3 regions of the Klebsiella sp. HN106 genome follow, and region 3 is predicted to be linked to each of the others. Evidence: predicted binding sites of a transcription regulator. Region 3 holds the regulator's gene; each other region holds the start of a gene.

Region 1 (6,664 bases), on a different contig from region 3:
ACCCGGCGGATTTCGGTAATTTCCGGCGGACCGGGCACAGGTAAAACCACGACCGTCGCTAAACTCCTGGCCGCGCTGATCCAGACCTTCTCCAGCCCGCGCTGCCGTATTCGCCTGGCTGCGCCGACCGGTAAAGCCGCGGCGCGCCTGACCGAGTCCCTTGGCGCTGCGCTGCGCCGTCTTCCTCTCACCGACGAACAAAAGGCGCTGGTGCCCACCGAAGCCAGTACCCTCCATCGCCTGCTGGGCGCGCAGCCGGGAAGCCAGCGGATGCGCTATCACAGCGGAAACCCGCTGCATCTTGATGTGCTGGTGGTCGATGAAGCCTCAATGATTGACCTGCCGATGATGTCGCGCCTGATCGATGCGCTACCTGAGCACGGAAGGGTGATTTTCCTTGGCGACCGCGATCAGCTGGCTTCGGTCGAGGCCGGGGCCGTGCTCGGCGATATCTGCGCGTGGGTTAATGCAGGCTATACCCCGGAGCGGGCGACGCAGCTCGCCCGGTTAACCGGCCAGTCGGTTCCGGCAGGCGAGGGTAATATGGCCGGTTCGCTCCGCGATAGCCTGTGCCTGCTGCAGAAAAGCTACCGTTTCGGTCGCCATTCCGGTATCGGCCAGCTGGCCTGGGCGGTGAACAGCGGCGATCGCAGCGCGGTACGCGCAACGCTGCGCCAGTCATTTGACGATATCGCTCTGTATCCGCTGAGCGCCACCGAAGAGTATGAAGCGATGCTGAATCAGGCGCAGGCGGGCTACGGCCGCTTCCTGCAGCTGCTGCGCGCTCGGGCAGAGCCCGAAGAGATGATCGCCGCTTTTGGCGAATTCCAGCTGCTGTGCGCGCTGCGCGAGGGCCCGTATGGCGTCAGCGGAGTTAATGAACAGCTGGAGCAGATGCTCAACCGCAAGCGGGCGATTACGTTACCGCGCCATTCGCGCTGGTATGAAGGTCGGCCGGTGATGATCTCGCGCAACGACAGCGCGCTGGGGCTGTTTAACGGCGATATCGGTATCGCGCTGGAAAGAGGTGATGGCCTGCGCGTCTGGTTCCCGATGCCTGATGGCAGCATCAAGTCGGTACAGCCGAGTCGTCTGCCGGAGCATGATACCGCCTGGGCGATGACGGTGCATAAATCGCAGGGGTCGGAGTTCGATCACGCGGCGCTGATCCTGCCTTCGCGCAGCGTGCCGCTGGTGACCCGCGAGCTGGTTTATACCGCTATAACTCGCGCGAAACGGCAGCTGTCGATCTATGCCGATGAGCAGGTACTGACCCAGGCGGTTGTCGCGCGTACCGAACGACGCAGCGGCCTGGCGGATATTTTTTCCGCTCAGTGATGTTTTCCCCGGTCAGCCATGCGCTTTCCGGGGAGAGAATCAGGCCAGGTCTGCCATCAACACCTTGGAGCGGCGCTGGTAGTTGTACATCTCTTTTTTGCTCTCCGGCAGCAGGTCAACGTCTACCGGCGTAAATCCGCGCTCCTGGAACCAGTGAATGCTGCGGGTTGTCAGAACAAACAGTTTGCTGAGGCCCATTTGCTTCGCCTGCGCGGCAATTCGTTCGAGCAGCACTTCGCCGCGCGATGAGCTGCGGTAGTCCGGATGCACCGCCACGCAGGCCATTTCGCCGATCTTCTCTTCCGGGAAAGGATAGAGCGCGGCGCAGGCGATGGTGGTGTTGTCGCGCTGAATAATGGTGAACTTATCGATTTCCATCTCCAGCTGTTCGCGAGAACGCCTGACCAGAATGCCCTGCTGCTCCAGCGGGCTTATCAGCTCAAGGATGCCGCCGATGTCGTTAATGGTGGCGCGGCGGATCTGCTCGGCGCTCTCCATCACTATCTGAGTGCCGATACCGTCGCGTGAGAACAGCTCCTGCAGCAGAGTGCCGTTTTCCTGATAGCTAATCAGGTGGCAGCGGCGCACGCCGCTGCGGCAGGCTTTTACCGCGCCGCGCAGGAAGCGCACGGTACCGGAGCTGTAGTCTTCGTCCGCTTCCATCTCTTCAACCCGCGCCTGGGCTTCGTTAGGGAATAGCTCGGGGACGATCTCACCATCCTGGTTGTACACCCCCTGTGACGAGCAGAAGCCAATCATCTTTTCGGCTTTGAGCTTAATCGCCAGCTGGGTTGCAATCTCTTCGGAGGTCAGGTTAAAGCTTTCGCCGGTGACCGACACCGCAACCGGGCCCATCAGCACAATCGCGCCGTTATCCAACTGACGGTGAATGGCTTCTTCATCGATGCGCCTGATGCGCCCGCTGTGACAGTAATCCACGCCGTCATCCACGCCTAACGGCTGCGCGATAATGAAATTGCCGCTGACCACGTTGATGTGGGCGCCCTGCAGCGGGGTGTTGTTGAGGCTCATCGACAGGCGAGCGGTAATTTCCAGCTGCAGCATACCCGCCGCCTGCTTAACCAGCTCGAGCGTTTTGGCGTCAGTCACTCGGGTTTGTTTGTGATAGACCGGTTCGTGACGGTGCTCCGCCAGGTTGGCGTCGATCTGCGGACGGGCGCCATAGACCACTACCAGACGAATTCCCAGGCTGTGAAGCAGGCCAATGTCGTTGACTATGCTAGAGAAATTATCATGCTCGATGGCTTCCCCGCCCAGCATGATGACAAACGTTTTACCTCTATGGGCGTTAATATAGGGGACAGAATGGCGGAATCCCTCTACCAGTTCGGTGCGACGTTCCTTCACCATGACACAACCTCAATGCATGATTATTCGTAATTTATGTATTTTTATTCTGTTTTGCCGGCAAACGCAAGCCCCAATTTCTCGCGCAACCGAGAAAACAGTGTGAGCCAAATCAGGGTGTCAAAGATTGTTTACCCTTTTATAGATGACAGGTTATGCGCCTTTCGTTAAAGTTTCTGGTCAATCTGTTTGTTTTAAATACGAATGATTTCTTACTGCTTGGGAGTGGCATGTCGGGATACAAGTCAGGATTAAGCCGCCGCCGATTTTTACAGGGGGCGGGCGCCATGTGGTTAATGAGTGTGAGTCCGGTTGGGTTGGCTGCCGCGGCGCAGGTGGTTGCCGTACGCGTCTGGCCATCATCGACCTACACGCGCGTCACCGTGGAGTCCAACCATATCCTGAAATATCGGCAGTTTGCGCTCAGTAATCCTGAACGTGTGGTTGTGGATCTGGAAGGCGTTAACCTCAACTCCGTCCTAAAAGGCATGGGTAACCAGATTCGCAGCGACGATCCCTATATTCAGTCCGCCCGCGTGGGACAATTCGACCCGCAAACCGTACGCATGGTGTTCGAGCTGAAACAGAACGTAAAACCGCAGCTGTTCGCGCTCGCTCCGGTCGCCGGTTTTAAAGAGCGTCTGGTCATGGATCTCTACCCTTCCAACGCGACCGACGTGCAGGATCCGCTGCTGGCGCTGCTCGAGGATTACAATAAAGGCGATCTGCAGCGGCAGGTTCCGCCTGCGGAGAGCGGGCCGAAACCGGGTAAAGCCGGGCGCGATCGGCCTATCGTTATCATGCTCGATCCCGGACACGGCGGCGAGGATTCCGGCGCCGTCGGTAAATACCGCACCCGCGAGAAAGACGTGGTGCTGCAGATAGCCCGACGGCTGCGCGCGCTGATCGAGAAAGAGGGCAACATGAAGGTCTATATGACCCGCAACGAGGATGTCTTTATCCCGCTGAAGGTTCGCGTCGCCAAAGCGCAGAAGCAGCGCGCCGACCTGTTTGTCTCTATTCACGCCGATGCGTTTACCAGCCGTCAGCCGAGCGGCTCGTCGGTATTTGCCCTGTCAACCAAAGGGGCTACCAGTACTGCGGCTAAATATCTGGCTCAGACCCAGAACGCCTCGGATCTGATCGGCGGCGTCAGCAAAAGCGGCGATCGCTACGTCGACCACACGATGTTCGACATGGTGCAGTCGTTGACCATTGCCGACAGCCTGAAGTTTGGCAAGGCGGTGCTGGAAAAGATGGGAAATATTAATAACCTGCACAAGAATCAGGTTGAGCAGGCGGGCTTCGCGGTGCTGAAAGCGCCGGATATTCCATCGATCCTGGTGGAAACCGCGTTTATCAGCAACATCGAAGAAGAGCGTAAACTGAAAACGGCGAAATTCCAGCAGCAGGTTGCAGAGTCGATTCTGGCAGGGATTAAAGCCTACTTCGCCGACGGCGCGACGCTGGCAAGGCGAGGATAACGCAACAGGAAAGTGAAATGGCTCTATTAAAGAGCGCGCACGGCGGCAATATTCGCGAGGCCGCCGCGCTTATGGGCATCTCTGGGGAGCAGTTGCTGGATTTTAGCGCCAACATCAACCCGCTGGGGATGCCGGAAAGTTTAAAGCGCGCAATCCTCAACAATATGGACTGCGCTGAACGCTATCCCGACGTTGAGTATCAGCAGCTGCACCTTGCGCTGGCGGAACATCATCATATTCCTGCGTCGTCGATCCTTGCAGGAAACGGCGAAACTGAAGCGATTTTTACCCTGGTTCAGGGGCTGAAACCGCGCCAGGCGATGATCGTCACTCCGGGTTTTGCCGAATATCGCCGGGCGCTGCAGTCGGTGGAGTGCGCGGTGCGGGAATTTCTGCTGCGCGAGGAGGATGGCTGGCAGCTCACCGGAGCGATTCTTGACGCCCTGACGCCGGATCTGGACTGCTTATTTCTCTGCACGCCGAACAATCCAACCGGCCTGCTGCCCGATCGTCGACTGCTGGCGCTGATTGCTGAACGCTGTCAGTCGCTGGACATCGCCCTGATCCTCGATGAGGCGTTTATCGATTTTATCCCCGATGAGCCGGGATTTATTCCGCTTCTGGCCCACAATCCGCACGTGTGGGTGCTGCGTTCGCTCACCAAATTTTATGCCATACCCGGCCTGCGCCTGGGGTATCTGGTCAATGGCGATGCGCGGGCGGTGGCAAGAATGCGCGAGCGCCAGATGCCGTGGTCGATAAATGCTTTTGCCGCCCTGGCGGGGGAGATCATTCTCCAGGATAGCGCCTACCAGCAGAAAACCTGGCAGTGGCTGGCGGAGGAAGGGCAGCGCTTTTATCATCAACTGCGCCATATTCCCGGCCTGACGGTCTATCCCGGACAGGCAAACTATCTGTTTCTGCGCTGCGACGTTGCGGATCTGGATCTGCAATACGCGATGCTGCAGCAGCACATCCTGATCCGCAGCTGTGCCAATTATCCAGGGCTCGACGGGCGCTACTTTCGCGTCGCGATCCGCAGCCAGCAGGAAAATACCCGACTGCTGACGGCCTTCAGGCGGGTATTTAACGAGTAGATGTCTGCCGCTATTGTTCGTCTGCGGTTCTTCCCGGTGGCGCTGCTGTATGACCGGGCTACGGGTTCATAGTCGTCTGTGGTCCGGTAGCCCGGATAAGGCGCGCAGCGCCGCCTCCGGGGAATGCGCCGGGATTAATGCATCGGTGCGGCTTCTTCCCGGCTCGCGCTGCGCTTAGCAGGGCTACGGGTTCATAGCCGTCTGTGGTCCGGTAGCCCGGACAGGCGCGTAGCGCCTGTCCGGGGCATAGCTGCGGCAGCGTTAGCGCAGTTCGACGCCGCCCTGCACCATGCGCAGCAGGTGCTGCCTGGGCCAGAGCTCGCTAAGTCGCGTCTCTTCCAGCCGTCGCTGTAAATACTCAATGTCGTGACGTTGACGGTCGAGCATCAGGCCGACCACGCTGCCGCTGTGCGCCACGTTAATACCGTATAAATCGCACTCTTCCACCAGCCCCCGCAGCGTATCAAACCCCGGCTTTGGTAACAGATGCTGACTGGCGACGGCGCTAAGCGTCGCGGCCTCTCCCATCCGCCGGGGATTATCCGTCTCGCAGGCCAGCTGAACTTTCTCCCAGGCTAGCTGCAGAGACGCGGAGTGGGCGTGCAGCTTTTCAAGCCGGGGAAGTCGGTGGTAATCGGTGGTCAGCAGCGTAGCGGGGCTTTCCAGCACCAGCAGATCGAGCTGAGGCTGGCTGTCACAGGCAATCTGCGTGGCGGCGGTGTTGTGGTCGAACAGGGTGAGCTGACGAAACAGAGTGCTGTCGGTGGGCTCCAGGGAGACGCAGAGCCGGGCGAGGGTGGGTTCATCCAGCGGATGGCCGAGATGATGCGCGGCGGCTACCGCCGTCGCGGCGATGTCCGCGGTGCTGCTGGCCATACCTTTGGCAACCGGAATCGTGGAGCAGATATCGATCCGAATCTCCTTGCTCAGCGCCGGCGGATAACGCCAGTAGCTCAGCAACTGGTCGACCATCGCCCGCGCCAGCGGACGTTCATCCGCCCGAGGCGAACCGTAGTCCACCTCGACGGTGCTGTACCAGTCAACGGGGCAGGAGACCAGCTTCTCGCTGCCGAGGATCCAGCCCTGGATGAGTTCCCCACAGGAGGCGGGGCATTGCGCTACGGCCACGTATTCACCTTTTTACCCGTTATACTTCAAGCTACGGGACAAAGCACCAGTGCTTTGTCCTGTGACCTGAATTATTTAGGGTAAAGTTTTCAGAATTTTAAGCGCATAGTGTCATGCCGATCCCGCTATTTCCATGATTCACCGCAATTTGCCTGGCGGCGAGCTCAGGCTGAAACGGTTAATGTCTGCGCTTCGGGAAGCGCCAGGCGCATCACATCGCGGGCAATCATCAGCTCTTCATTGGTATTG
Region 2 (6,664 bases), on a different contig from region 3:
CTCGCCCTGTTCGGTGACGCGCAGGCCGCCTTTCAGGCTTCCCGGAGGCTGAGAGAGCAGGGCCGCGTGCGCCGGCGCGCCGCCGCGACCGATAGAACCACCGCGGCCGTGGAACAGCGTCAGCTCAATGCCGGCCTTTTCACAGGTTTTAATTAACGCGTCCTGCGCCTGGTACTGCGCCCAGGAGGCGGCCATTACGCCCGCATCTTTCGCCGAGTCGGAATAGCCGATCATGACCATCTGCTTGCCCTGGATAAAGCCGCGATACCAGTCGATATTCAGCAGTTGGGTCATAACGTCGTCGGCGTTATTCAGGTCGTCCAGGGTTTCGAACAGCGGAGCGACCGGCAGCGCAAAGCCGATACCGGCTTCTTTCAGCAGCAGATGTACTGCCAGGACGTCTGACGGCGTTTTGGCCATCGAAATCACATAGGCTGCAATAGAGCCTCGCGGCGCTTCGGAGATGACTTTGCAGGTCTCAAGCACTTCGCGGGTTTCTTCGCTCGGCTCCCACTGACGCGGCAGCAGAGGACGTTTGGAATTCAGTTCGCGGATCAGGAAGGCCTGTTTGTCAGCTTCTGACCAGCTTTCATAGTCGCCGATGCCGAGGTAGCGGGTCATCTCGCCCAGCGCTTCGGTGTGACGGGTGCTTTCCTGACGGATATCGATACGCACCAGCGGTACGCCAAAGGCTTTTACGCGGCGCAGGGTATCGAGCAGCTCGCCGTTGGCGATAATCCCCATACCGCAGGCCTGGAGCGACTGGTAACAGGCGTAGAGCGGTTCCCATAGCTGCTCGTTTTGCGTGATAAGGCCCGCCGGTTTCGGCAGCTTCTGCCCCTTCAGGCGCGCTTCCAGCCAGGCCTGCGTCTCCATCAGCTGCGTGCGCAGTTTTTTCATCAGGTAACGATAGGGTTCCTGCGCGCCTTCCGCGCCTGCCAGTTCACGAAGCTCGTCGGTACACTCGACCATTGACAGCTCGGAAATCAGCAGCTGCACGTCTTTCAGGAACAGATCGGTGGCTTTCCAGCGGCTGAGCAGCAGGACGTGGCGGGTAATGTCGGCGGTTACGTTCGGGTTGCCGTCGCGGTCGCCGCCCATCCACGAGGTAAAGCGGACCGGGACAAAATCCACCGGCAGCCGATAGTTCAGGTTATCTTCCAGCTGCTCATTTAGCTCACGCAGGTAGTTTGGTACGCCTTCCCACAGGCTATTTTCGACAACCGCGAAGCCCCATTTGGCTTCATCCACCGGGGTAGGGCGATGCTTACGGATTTCATCGGTATGCCAGGACTGGGCAATCAGTTGGCGAAGACGGCGCATGACCTGGTGGCGCTCATAGTCAGCAATATCGTTATTATCGAGCAGCTTCAGGCAGTTGTTGATCTCGCCCATCTTGTGGATCAGCGTACGACGCGTGATTTCTGTCGGGTGCGCGGTCAGCACCAGTTCCAGCGACAGGGATTCAACGGCTTGTTTAATAATCGTTTCGTTGAGATTCGGTTGCTCTTTGAGCTTTCTCAGGGTGCGGGCAATCACTTCAGGATTACTGGCCGCTTCGCCTTTTGGCGAAATGCTGTGGTATTGCTCAGCGGTATTAGCCAGGTTCAGAAACTGGCTAAAGGCGCGCGCCACCGGCAGCAGCTCGTCGTTGGACAAGTTTTGCAGCGTGGTGAGCAGCTCCTGGCGGTTGGCTTCATTGCCAGCGCGAGAAGATTTGGACAACTTACGGATAGTTTCGACACGATCAAGAATGTTTTCTCCTAGCGCATCCTTGATGGTGTCGCCCAGCACCTTACCGAGCATACTGACATTACTACGCAAAGCGGAATATTGTTCGTTCATGTTACCCCAGACACCCCATCTCATTTTATTTTGTTATATCCGGCGCTCGAAAATTTGAGCAGTGGATAAGCAACCGTCTTTTATAAAGCCACGTAAAACCCCCCGCGTCAATTGTTGCGAAATCGCTTCAGCAAACGAATAAATAGCGGCAATTTGCGAAATTTAACTCAGAGGTCGCTTGATAAGTGTTGCTTATGAAAACGTGATAATTGTCACCCTCTCGTGCGGAAAAAAATCACCAGAGGGCGCGCGTTTTAATGCCAGCAGAAATGGTGGACCACCTGGGTAATGAGCTCGCGGGTTGGCTTAATAAAGCGCGTTTCCAGATACTCATCCGGCTGGTGGGCCTGGTTAATCGAGCCCGGGCCTAATACCAGCGTCGGACAGAGGGTCTGAATAAACGGCGCTTCGGTGCAGTAGTTGACCACGTCGGTCTGCGCGCCGAGCAGTTTTTCGACTACCTCAACCAGCTTATGGTCCGGTGGGCATTCGTAGCCAGGGATCGGCGGATGCAGTTCAGCAACGGTCAGGCGACCAGGCCAACGCTCACTCACCGGTGCCAGCGCCTCGTTCAGCAGCCCGTTAAGATCGTTGAGGGTCATTCCGGGCAGCGGGCGAATATCCATATGCAGTTCGCAACAGGCGCAAATGCGGTTGGAGGCATCGCCGCCGTGAATGGCCCCAAGGTTAAGTGTGGGATACGGGACGGTAAATGCGGCGTAGTGATAACGCTCTTTCAGGTCATCGCGCAGCTGCATGATGCGGCCGATGGCATCGTGCATTAGCTCAATGGCGTTGACGCCGCGTGCCGGGTCGCTGGAGTGGCCAGACTGCCCCTGAACGCGAACGGCAGTAGACATATGGCCTTTGTGCGCGCGTACCGGCTGCAGCGAAGTCGGTTCGCCGATAATGGCGCAGCCCGGCCGCAGTTGGGTCGTTTCGGCGAAATAGCGCGCGCCGGCCATGCTGGTCTCTTCATCGGCCGTCGCCAGAATATAGAGCGGCTTTTTCAGTTTAGCCACATCGACGTCGCGCAGGGCATCGAGAATAAAGGCGAAGAAGCCTTTCATATCCGCAGTGCCCAGGCCGTATAGCTTATTGTCGTGCTCGGTCAGGGTAAAAGGATCGCGAGTCCAGCGGCCATCATCAAACGGGACGGTATCGGTGTGCCCGGCAAGCAGCAGGCCGCCTGCGCCGTGGCCGGTACTCGCCAGCAGGTTGAATTTATTACGCGTATCCGGCACCGGCTGAACTTCAACATTAAAGCCGATATCACGGAACCAGCCCGCCAGTAAATTGATTAAAGACTCATTGCTTTGATCCAGCGCCTCTTCGGTTGCGCTGATGGAAGGTGTGGCGATCAGCGCGCGGTAAATCTCGATAAAGGGCGGTAAATTGTTTTTCATTGTTGACACACCTCGGGTCGTGATAGTATCAATATTCATGCATTATTTGTGAATAAAAATACATTATCGTTGAGCGTAAGGAAACCCATCGAACGTAAGGATGATGCGCTTACGGCTCAACAGGGTGGGGAAGGCAACGGTCTTCCAGGGCAAATATACGTAAGCAAGAAGGTGAAGAGCCCCAATGTTGAACACGCTGATTGTGGGCGCCAGCGGTTATGCCGGCGCAGAGCTAGTGGCCTATGTAAATCGCCATCCTCATATGACCATAACCGCTTTGACGGTCTCCGCGCAAAGCAATGATGCGGGAAAATTAGTTTCCGATTTGCATCCGCAACTGAAAGGGATTGTCGATCTGCCGCTGCAGCCGATGTCTGATATCAGCGAGTTTAGCGCCGGAGTCGATGTCGTTTTTCTGGCTACCGCCCATGAAGTGAGCCACGATCTGGCGCCGCAGTTTCTCGCGGCGGGCTGCGTGGTGTTCGATCTCTCCGGGGCGTTCCGCGTGAATGACGGCGCCTTCTATGAAAAATATTATGGTTTCACTCATCAGCACCCTGAACTGCTTGAACAGGCGGTTTACGGCCTGGCCGAGTGGAGCGTCGAAAAGCTAAAAGAAGCAAATCTGATTGCCGTACCCGGCTGCTACCCGACGGCGGCTCAGCTATCGTTAAAACCGCTGATCGATGCGGGACTGCTGGATCTTAACCAGTGGCCGGTGATCAACGCGACCAGCGGGGTCAGCGGCGCCGGGCGTAAAGCCTCTCTCGGTAACAGCTTCTGCGAAGTCAGCCTGCAACCCTACGGCGTTTTCAATCACCGCCATCACCCGGAAATCTCCACCCACCTGGGCGCGGACGTTATTTTTACCCCGCATCTGGGCAATTTTAAGCGTGGGATTCTGGAAACCATTACCTGCCGTCTGAAGCCCGGCGTCAGTAAAGAACAGGTCGCGGCGGTGTTCCAGCAGGCCTATGCGGATAAACCGCTGGTACGTTTATACGATCGTGGGGTCCCTGCATTGAAAAATGTCGTGGGTCTGCCATTCTGTGATATCGGTTTTGCAGTCCAGGATGAACATATCATCGTGGTGGCGGCGGAAGATAACCTGCTGAAAGGTGCGGCCGCGCAGGCCGTACAGTGCGCTAACATTCGTTTCGGCTTCGCTGAGACGCAGTCTCTTATTTAAGGTGTGATGATGAATCCTTTAATTATCAAACTCGGCGGCGTCCTGCTGGACAGCGAAGAAGCGCTGGAGCGCCTGTTTACTGCCCTGGTGAACTACCGTGAATCACATCAGCGCCCGCTAATTATTGTGCACGGCGGCGGCTGCGTGGTGGATGAACTGATGAAGCAGCTCAATCTGCCGGTGAACAAGAAAAATGGTCTGCGGGTCACCCCGGCGGATCAGATCGACATTATTACCGGCGCGCTGGCGGGAACCGCCAATAAAACGCTGCTGGCGTGGGCGAAGAAACACGGCCTGGCTTCCGTTGGGCTATTCCTCGGCGATGGCGATAGCGTCAAAGTGACGCAGCTTGATGAAGAGCTCGGCCATGTCGGATTTGCTCAGCCGGGTTCTCCGGCGCTGATTAACACGCTGCTGGCGGGCGGTTATCTGCCGGTTGTCAGCTCCATCGGCGTTACCGATGACGGTAAGTTAATGAACGTCAACGCTGACCAGGCGGCGACCGCGCTGGCGGCAACGCTTGGCGCAGACCTGATTCTGCTGTCAGACGTGAGCGGCATTCTCGATGGCAAAGGTCAGCGTATTGCTGAAATGACCGCCGGGAAAGCTGAACAACTGATCGAGCAGGGCATTATCACCGACGGAATGATCGTCAAAGTGAATGCGGCTCTGGACGCGGCGCGGACATTAGGCCGCCCGGTCGATATCGCCTCCTGGCGGCACGCAGAGCAGCTCCCTGCGCTGTTTAACGGTACGCCGATCGGCACGCGTATTCTGGCATAATCAATTTATCATTTTGTCGGCCCGGTAAGCGCAGCGCCGCCGGGCAATAAAATTCAAAGATATTAAGGAAGCATGTTATGGCACTTTGGGGTGGGCGTTTTACTCAGGCAGCGGATCAGCGGTTCAAACAGTTCAACGACTCTTTGCGCTTTGACTATCGCCTGGCGGAGCAGGATATCGTTGGCTCTGTTGCCTGGTCCAAAGCGCTGGTGACGGTGGGCGTACTGACCGCTGATGAACAGCAGAAGCTGGAAGAGGCGCTGAACATTCTGCTGGAAGAAGTACGGGCTAATCCGCAGCAGATCCTCGAAAGCGATGCGGAAGATATTCATAGCTGGGTAGAAGGTAAACTGATCGACAAGGTTGGCCAACTGGGCAAAAAGCTGCACACCGGGCGCAGCCGTAATGACCAGGTCGCAACGGACCTGAAGCTGTGGTGCAAAGATACCGTGGTGGAGCTGCTGTCGGCGAATCGTCAGCTGCAAAGCGCGCTGGTTGAGACGGCGGAGGCTAATCAGGACGCGGTCATGCCGGGCTATACTCACCTGCAGCGCGCGCAGCCGGTGACGTTCGCTCACTGGTGTCTGGCCTATGTCGAAATGCTGGCGCGTGATGAAAGCCGCCTGCAGGATGCGCTGAAGCGTCTGGACGTCAGCCCGCTGGGCTGCGGCGCGCTGGCGGGGACCGCCTATGAAATCGATCGCGAACAGCTTGCCGGCTGGCTGGGTTTCGCAACGGCGACCCGCAATAGCCTGGACAGCGTGTCCGATCGCGATCACGTCCTGGAACTGCTGTCCGATGCCTCAATCGGCATGGTCCACCTGTCGCGTTTTGCCGAAGATCTGATCTTCTTTAATACCGGCGAAGCGGGCTTTGTGGAGCTTTCTGACCGCGTGACGTCGGGTTCATCCCTGATGCCGCAGAAGAAAAACCCGGATGCGCTGGAGCTGATCCGCGGTAAATGCGGCCGCGTGCAGGGTGCCCTGACCGGCATGATGATGACCCTTAAAGGGCTGCCGCTGGCCTACAACAAAGATATGCAGGAAGATAAAGAAGGCCTGTTTGACGCGCTTGATACCTGGCTCGACTGCCTGCATATGGCGGCGCTGGTGCTTGACGGTATTCAGGTGAAACGCCCGCGCTGTGAAGAAGCCGCGCAGCAGGGATACGCGAATGCCACCGAGCTGGCGGACTATCTGGTAGCTAAAGGCGTACCGTTCCGTGAGGCGCACCATATTGTGGGTGAAGCGGTAGTAGAAGCCATTGCCCAGGGCAAACCGCTGGAAGATCTCCCTCTGGCCAATTTACAAAAATTTAGCGGCGTTATTGCTGATGACGTCTATCCGATTCTTTCGCTGCAGTCGTGTCTGGATAAGCGAGCGGCTAAAGGCGGCGTTTCTCCGCAGCAGGTTGCTCAGGCGATTGCCGACGCTAAATCGCG
Region 3 (6,664 bases):
CTGGACTTCGAACAGCATTCGCCGACAGCCCTGATAGTAGATTTTTCCCGCTTCTGTTAAGCCAAGGCTACGCGTACTGCGGTTGAGCAGCTTAACCTGCAGCTCATCTTCCAGTTTGGCTACCGTCTGGCTGATGGAAGAAACGCTCATCTGGAGCTGGCGAGCCGCGGCGGTAAATGACCCTAATTCGACCACTCTGGCAAAAACGGACATGCGTTTTAATCGTTCCATTATTCACTCTGGCTTAAAAGTGATTTAGATCACACATTGTAGATAAGGCTGCAATTGTTACGGTACTATATAGTTAGCTAAATAATAAACGCATTGCGCATATCACCTGCACGCTTCTTATCAAGGTCATCATGAGTCTGTTTCCTGTCATTGTGATTTTCGGCTTGTCATTTCCGCCGATCTTCTTTGAGTTGCTGTTGTCGCTCGCCGTCTTCTGGCTGGTGCACCGCCTGCTGGTTCCAACGGGCATCTATGATTTTGTCTGGCACCCGGCCCTGTTCAATACCGCGCTATATTGCTGCTTGTTTTATCTGATATCACGTTTGTTCGTTTGAGGTTGATGTGAAAACACTAACAAGAAATATCCTCCGTACCGCAATCACTGTGATACTGGTTATCCTTGCATTTATGGCGATTTTTCGCGCATGGGTGTACTACACCGCATCGCCCTGGACGCGCGATGCGCGCTTTAGTGCGGATATTGTAGCCATTGCTCCCGATGTTTCCGGCCTGATTTCGCAGGTGAATATCAAGGATAACCAACTGGTTAAGAAAGACCAGGTTTTGTTCGTCATTGACCAACCGCGTTACCAGAAAGCGTTAGCAGAGGCCGAAGCCGATGTCTCCTATTACCAGACTCTGGCGCAGGAGAAGCGCGTGGAAGCCGGTCGTCGTAACCGTCTTGGCGTCCAGGCCATGTCCCGGGAAGAGATAGACCAGGCGAATAACGTCCTGCAAACCGTTGAACATCAATTAGCCAAAGCGACGGCGAGTCGCGATCTGGCGAAGCTTGACCTTGAACGGACGGTGATTCGCGCTCCGGCCGATGGCTGGGTGACCAACCTGAACGTGTACCGCGGCGAGTTTATCACCCGAGGTTCCACCGCGGTTGCGCTGGTGAAGCAAAATACCTTCTATGTCATGGCCTATCTTGAAGAGACCAAGCTTGAAGGCGTGCGCCCCGGGTTTCGTGCTGAAATTACCCCTCTGGGAAGCGTACATACCCTCAGGGGGACCGTCGACAGCATCGCTGCTGGCGTCACCAATGCCAGCAGCAGCAGCGATTCAAAAGGGCTGGCCTCTATTGATTCTAATCTTGAGTGGGTGCGCCTGGCGCAGCGGGTACCGGTACGTATTCGCCTTGATCAGCAGCAGGGCAATCTCTGGCCAGCGGGCACCACGGCGACGGTGGTGATCACGGGTAAAGAGGATCGCGATACCAGTCAGGCAAACTTCTTCCAGAAACTGGCGATGCGCCTGCGTGAGTTCGGTTAATCGCCATGGGGATCTTCACCATCGAACTCCGGCATCTCCGCTTCGCCGTTAAGTTAGCCTGCGCGGTGGTGCTGGCGTTATTCGTCGGTTTTCATTTTCAGCTGGAAACTCCGCGCTGGGCGGTGCTTACTGCAGCGATCGTTGCTGCCGGTCCGGCATTTGCCGCAGGCGGGGAGCCTTACTCCGGCGCCATTCGCTATCGCGGGATGCTGCGTATCGTCGGCACCTTTATCGGCTGTATCGCCGCATTGGCGATTATCATCCTGATGATCCGCGCCCCGCTGTTGATGGTACTGGTCTGCTGCCTGTGGGCGGGCTTCTGTACCTGGATCTCCTCGCTGGTGCGGGTTGAGAACTCCTATGCGTGGGGTCTGGCGGGTTATACCGCGCTCATCATTATTATCACTATTCACGAAGAGCCGATGCTGGCGCCGCAGTTCGCCGTCGAACGATGCAGTGAGATTGTCATCGGTATCGTCAGCGCCATTGTGGCCGATCTGCTGTTTTCTCCGCGATCGATAAAAAAAGAGATCGATCTTGAGCTGGATAACCTGCTGATCGATCAATATCGCCTGATGCAGCTTTGCGTGGCCCATGGCGATAAAGATGAGGTCGATAAGGCCTGGAGCGCCCTGGTACGCCGTACCAACGGGCTGGAGGGGATGCGCGCCAACCTGATCATGGAGTCTTCGCGCTGGGCTAAAGTGAATCAACGCCTGAAGGCGATCAACACCCTCTCTTTGACCCTGATTACTCAGGCCTGTGAAACCTTTCTGATTCAGAACACCCGGCCTGAGATAGTGACGGATGATTATCGGGAGCTCTTTGCTGAACCGGTTGAGACCGTGCAGGACGTGCACCGTCAGCTAAAACGTATGCGCCGCTTTTTGACCTGGAAGGGGGAGCATAATACGCCGGTGACGATCTACAGCTGGGTAGGTGCTGCGACGCGCTATCTGCTTTTGAAGCGGGGCGTGGTCGGCAATACCAAAATCAGCCGTATTGAAGAGGAAGTACTGCAGGGCGAAGTGGTGGTGAAGGTGGAATCCGCCGAGCGCCATCATGCGATGGTGAACTTTTGGCGAACTTCCATCTCTTGTATCCTCGGTACGTTGTTCTGGCTATGGACCGGCTGGACTTCGGGAAGCGGGGCGATGGTGATGATTGCGGTTGTTACGGCCCTGGCGATGCGTTTGCCAAATCCGCGGATGGTGGCTATTGATTTCCTTTATGGCACGCTGGCGGCTTTACCTCTGGGCGCGCTGTTTTTCCTGGTGATTATGCCTGCGACGCAGCAAAGTATGCTGCTGCTGTGCATTAGCCTTGCGGTGATGGCATTTTTTATCGGCATCGAGGTACAGAAGCGGCGCCTGGGGTCGTTGGGCGCGCTGGCCAGCACGATTAATATCCTGGTGCTCGACAACCCGATGAAGTTTGAATTCAACCAGTTTCTTGATAGCGCCTTAGGTCAGATCGTAGGATGCTTCCTCGCGCTGATGGTGATCCTGCTGGTGCGTGATAACTCCCAGGCTCGCACCGGACGCGTGCTGCTTAACCAGTTTGTCTCGGCAGCGGTATCATCGTTGACCACCAATACGGCGCGACGTAAAGAGAACCATTTGCCCGCTCTGTATCGTCAGCTTTTTTTATTGCTGAATAAGTTTCCTGGCGATATCGCGCGCTTTCGTCTGGCATTAACCCTGATTATTGCCCATCAGCGGCTGCGCGATGCACCGGTACCGATAAACGACGATCTGTCCGCCTTTCACCGGCAGCTGCGTCGCACGGCGGATCGCGTCATTTCCGCGAAGAGCGATGATAAGCGTCGCTACTATTTTGCCCGTTTGCTTGATGAACTGGATATCTATCAGCAAAAATTACAGCACTGGGAAGCCTCTTCCCAGGTGACCGAGCCGGTACGAAGGCTGGTGGATATGCTGCATAAGTATCAGCACGTACTCACCAACAGCTAGCATCCATAACCGACGCCTGAAGCGTCGGTTTTTTTATCGCTATACTTAATCGTCAGAAAACGAATTCCTCCAGCAGAGTGGGACGATACGCCGGAATATCGGGCTAAGACGAGCTGCAGGTGTGGACAGGATGCGGGCAATGACGACTACCTATACCTTTGATTTTGACGAAATAGCTGAGCAGCAGGATTTTTATCGCGAGTTTTCACGTACTTTTCACTTAGAGCGTGAGAAAGTGAACAACCTTGATTCATTATGGGATGCGGTGATCGCCGGGTTGCTGCCGCTACCGCTGGAGATTGAGTTTATTCATTTAAGCGATAATCAGCGACGCCGATTCGGCGCATTAATTCTGCTTTTTGATGAGGCGGAAGAGGAGCTGGAAGGAGAGCTTCGTTTTAATGTGCGGCATTCATAAAAAAGCCCCCGACAGAGCGGGGGCAAGTCGTCGGATAAGACGACGAGGGTTTATTTGTACAGTTCAGCCGTAGCGTGCCAGTTATCGCCGGTACGGGCTTCAATGATGCGGTAGCTGCTGGCGCCTTCTTTTTCAGCTTTAGCCGCCAGCTCCTGACGCATATCCATCGGTGCGCTGCCTACCTGAGAAACGGAAACGGTGCCCATGGACTGTAAATTTTGCGCCTGTTCTGCGTTCACTTGATTAACGGCGGCGTTTGCACCGAAAGAGAGAACGGAAGCCAGACCCAGGGATGCGATGATAATTGCGCTTTTCATAATCTTTTCTCCAACCTTCATATTTTCAGCGGCGGAAAGTTGTAATCAACTTGAGGCCGCTGAAGAGATTCTGTTTAGTTAATGACCGACAATCGTTAAATCTTATTTATACAGTTCAGCCGTTGCGTGCCAGTGGTCACCGGTACGTGCTTCAATAATGCGATAAGAAGAAGCACCTTCTTCCTGCGCTTTTTTGTTCAGCATTTCATGCATATCCATCGGGGAAGAACTTACCGCGCCGACGGAAACGGTGCCGATTGCCTGACGGCCCTGAGCCTGTTCGCTGTTGATAGAGTCAGCGGCAAAGGCGCCAAAGGAGAGAACGGAAAGGATGCTCAATGCTGCTACAGTGGTTTTGATTTTCATGATGTTCACCTCGTCGAATCTTTTTGTTGGGGTCTTTTGTTTCGTGACCCTCATCACAAAATCAAGTATACACTAATAACTGAAAATATTAATACCTTGCTAATTGTTGTTCATGTAAATAATTACAAAGAAACGTCGTTTTTATAACGTATAAGTATTAGAAATGTCATTTTTTCGACATGGATTGCTTTTATAGCTTTTTAAATCATGAAGATAGGATAATTTGATCTTTTGTGCGCTTACGTTAATTTCATCAAGTAAATGAATGTATAGAAGCGGAAAAACACACAAAATGTTAAAGGAATGATAATTTTTTGAAAGGTTCCCCTCTGGCGTTAACCTGAGGGGAGGGGATCAGAGTTCTTGCTCAAACAGAACGAGAATGGCGTCATGCAGCTCTTTAACGGTAAAACCTCTGGCCGGGGTGGTAAAGATGGTGTCATCACCTGCAATACTCCCGAGGATGCCTTCAGCCTTGCCAAGCGAGTCGAGAAGCCGGGCGATAAGCTGTGCCGCGCCAGGGCTGGTGTGAATGACCACGACTGAATCGTTATAATCGATATCCAGCACCAGATTTTTCAGCGGGCTGGAGGTCGTCGGGACGCCAAGCTCGGCGGGCAGGCAGTAAACCATTTCCATTTTGGCGTTGCGCGTGCGTACAGCGCCAAATTTGGTGAGCATACGTGAGACTTTCGATTGGTTGATATTATCGAAGCCTTCTTCCTGTAGTGCCTGGACGATTTCACCTTGAGAGCTGAATTTTTCTTCTTTAAGCAGCGCTTTAAACGCTTTAACCAGTTCTTCTTGTTTTGCCGAACTTCGCATAAGTCACCCAATTATGGTGGTAAAAACAACATCATTATGCATAACAATGCATTTTTATGCAAATAATCCACAGGGGAGAAGCGTAAATAATGTTATGAAGGGCGCATATTTTAGCAAAAAACTCTAATAAGGAACATGCCTTCGTCACGGCGTGTGAGTTGCTACAAAAGTAAATGAAATGTTATTAAATGATGTTGTTCTGCTCAATACGCTGGGTGTATTGTAACCAATAGTCGATCCGGTACTACTTTGCTGGATGGTCAGTCTCAGGGAGGAAAATGCGAAGCTGCTGCATCGCTGCGCACGACCACGCATTCTTCAGCCATACTTATTGTAATTGTTCATCTTGTGAATTAAGGTCCAGGCGACGGAGTAACGAAAGATTATTTTAACCATAATAAGGAGTTTAGGATGAAAGTTGCAGTCCTCGGCGCCGCTGGTGGAATTGGCCAGGCGCTTGCCCTACTACTTAAGACCCAACTGCCTTCAGGTTCAGAACTCTCGTTGTACGACATCGCTCCGGTAACTCCGGGCGTGGCGGTTGATCTTAGCCATATCCCTACCGATGTAAAAATCAAAGGTTTTTCCGGCGAAGACGCCACCCCTGCACTCGAAGGCGCGGATGTGGTGCTGATATCCGCGGGCGTAGCGCGTAAGCCCGGTATGGATCGCTCCGATTTATTTAACGTTAACGCCGGTATTGTGAAAAATCTGGTTCAGCAAATTGCTAAAACCTGCCCGCAGGCCTGCGTCGGGATTATCACCAACCCGGTGAATACCACCGTGGCGATTGCCGCAGAAGTGCTGAAAAAAGCCGGCGTTTACGACAAGAACAAGCTGTTTGGCGTAACCACGCTGGATATTATCCGCTCGAATACCTTTGTGGCGGAACTGAAAGGCAAATCTTCATCCGATGTTGAGGTTCCGGTAATCGGCGGCCACTCAGGCGTAACTATTCTTCCTTTATTATCACAAATTCCAGGCGTGAGCTTCAGCGAGCAGGAAGTGGCGGATCTGACTAAACGTATTCAAAACGCCGGTACTGAAGTCGTTGAAGCCAAAGCTGGCGGCGGCTCAGCAACCCTGTCGATGGGTCAGGCCGCAGCCCGATTTGGTCTCTCTTTAGTTCGCGCCATGCAGGGAGAGAAAGGGGTGGTGGAATGCGCCTACGTGGAAGGTGATGGTCAATATGCCCGTTTCTTCTCTCAGCCGCTACTGCTGGGGAAAAATGGCGTAGAGCAGCGTCAGCCTATTGGCAA

Evidence for each region. The regulator ArgR, encoded in region 3, controls arginine synthesis, uptake and breakdown. The targets are predictions, from matches to a motif close to ANTGAATAAAAATACANT.
Region 1: a site for ArgR is predicted at 2,742-2,759, ahead of argA (amino-acid N-acetyltransferase). Genes of this name have one in related genera too.
Region 2: a site for ArgR is predicted at 3,299-3,316, ahead of argC (N-acetyl-gamma-glutamyl-phosphate reductase). Genes of this name have one in related genera too.

What each region holds. Positions count from the first base shown of each region.
Region 1 is NZ_JBLURD010000018.1:34,787-41,450, forward strand. It holds gene recD (exodeoxyribonuclease V subunit alpha) at 1-1,338, shown strand, start outside; gene argA (amino-acid N-acetyltransferase) at 1,378-2,709, opposite strand; gene amiC (N-acetylmuramoyl-L-alanine amidase AmiC) at 2,937-4,190, shown strand; gene cobD (threonine-phosphate decarboxylase CobD) at 4,208-5,287, shown strand; gene ACSIPU_RS26565 (hypothetical protein) at 5,337-5,465, shown strand; gene ACSIPU_RS26570 (GHMP family kinase ATP-binding protein) at 5,549-6,415, opposite strand; gene ACSIPU_RS26575 (acetate/propionate family kinase) at 6,580-6,664, opposite strand, start outside.
Region 2 is NZ_JBLURD010000015.1:8,239-14,902, reverse strand. It holds gene ppc (phosphoenolpyruvate carboxylase) at 1-1,845, opposite strand, end outside; gene argE (acetylornithine deacetylase) at 2,100-3,251, opposite strand; gene argC (N-acetyl-gamma-glutamyl-phosphate reductase) at 3,436-4,440, shown strand; gene argB (acetylglutamate kinase) at 4,447-5,223, shown strand; gene argH (argininosuccinate lyase) at 5,301-6,664, shown strand, end outside.
Region 3 is NZ_JBLURD010000023.1:30,543-37,206, forward strand. It holds gene aaeR (HTH-type transcriptional activator AaeR) at 1-231, opposite strand, end outside; gene aaeX (p-hydroxybenzoic acid efflux pump operon protein AaeX) at 363-566, shown strand; gene aaeA (p-hydroxybenzoic acid efflux pump subunit AaeA) at 574-1,506, shown strand; gene aaeB (p-hydroxybenzoic acid efflux pump subunit AaeB) at 1,512-3,479, shown strand; gene ACSIPU_RS28275 (barstar family protein) at 3,619-3,897, shown strand; gene yhcN-B (DUF1471 family stress response protein YhcN-B) at 3,948-4,214, opposite strand; gene yhcN (peroxide/acid stress response protein YhcN) at 4,317-4,580, opposite strand; gene argR (transcriptional regulator ArgR) at 4,935-5,405, opposite strand; gene mdh (malate dehydrogenase) at 5,817-6,664, shown strand, end outside.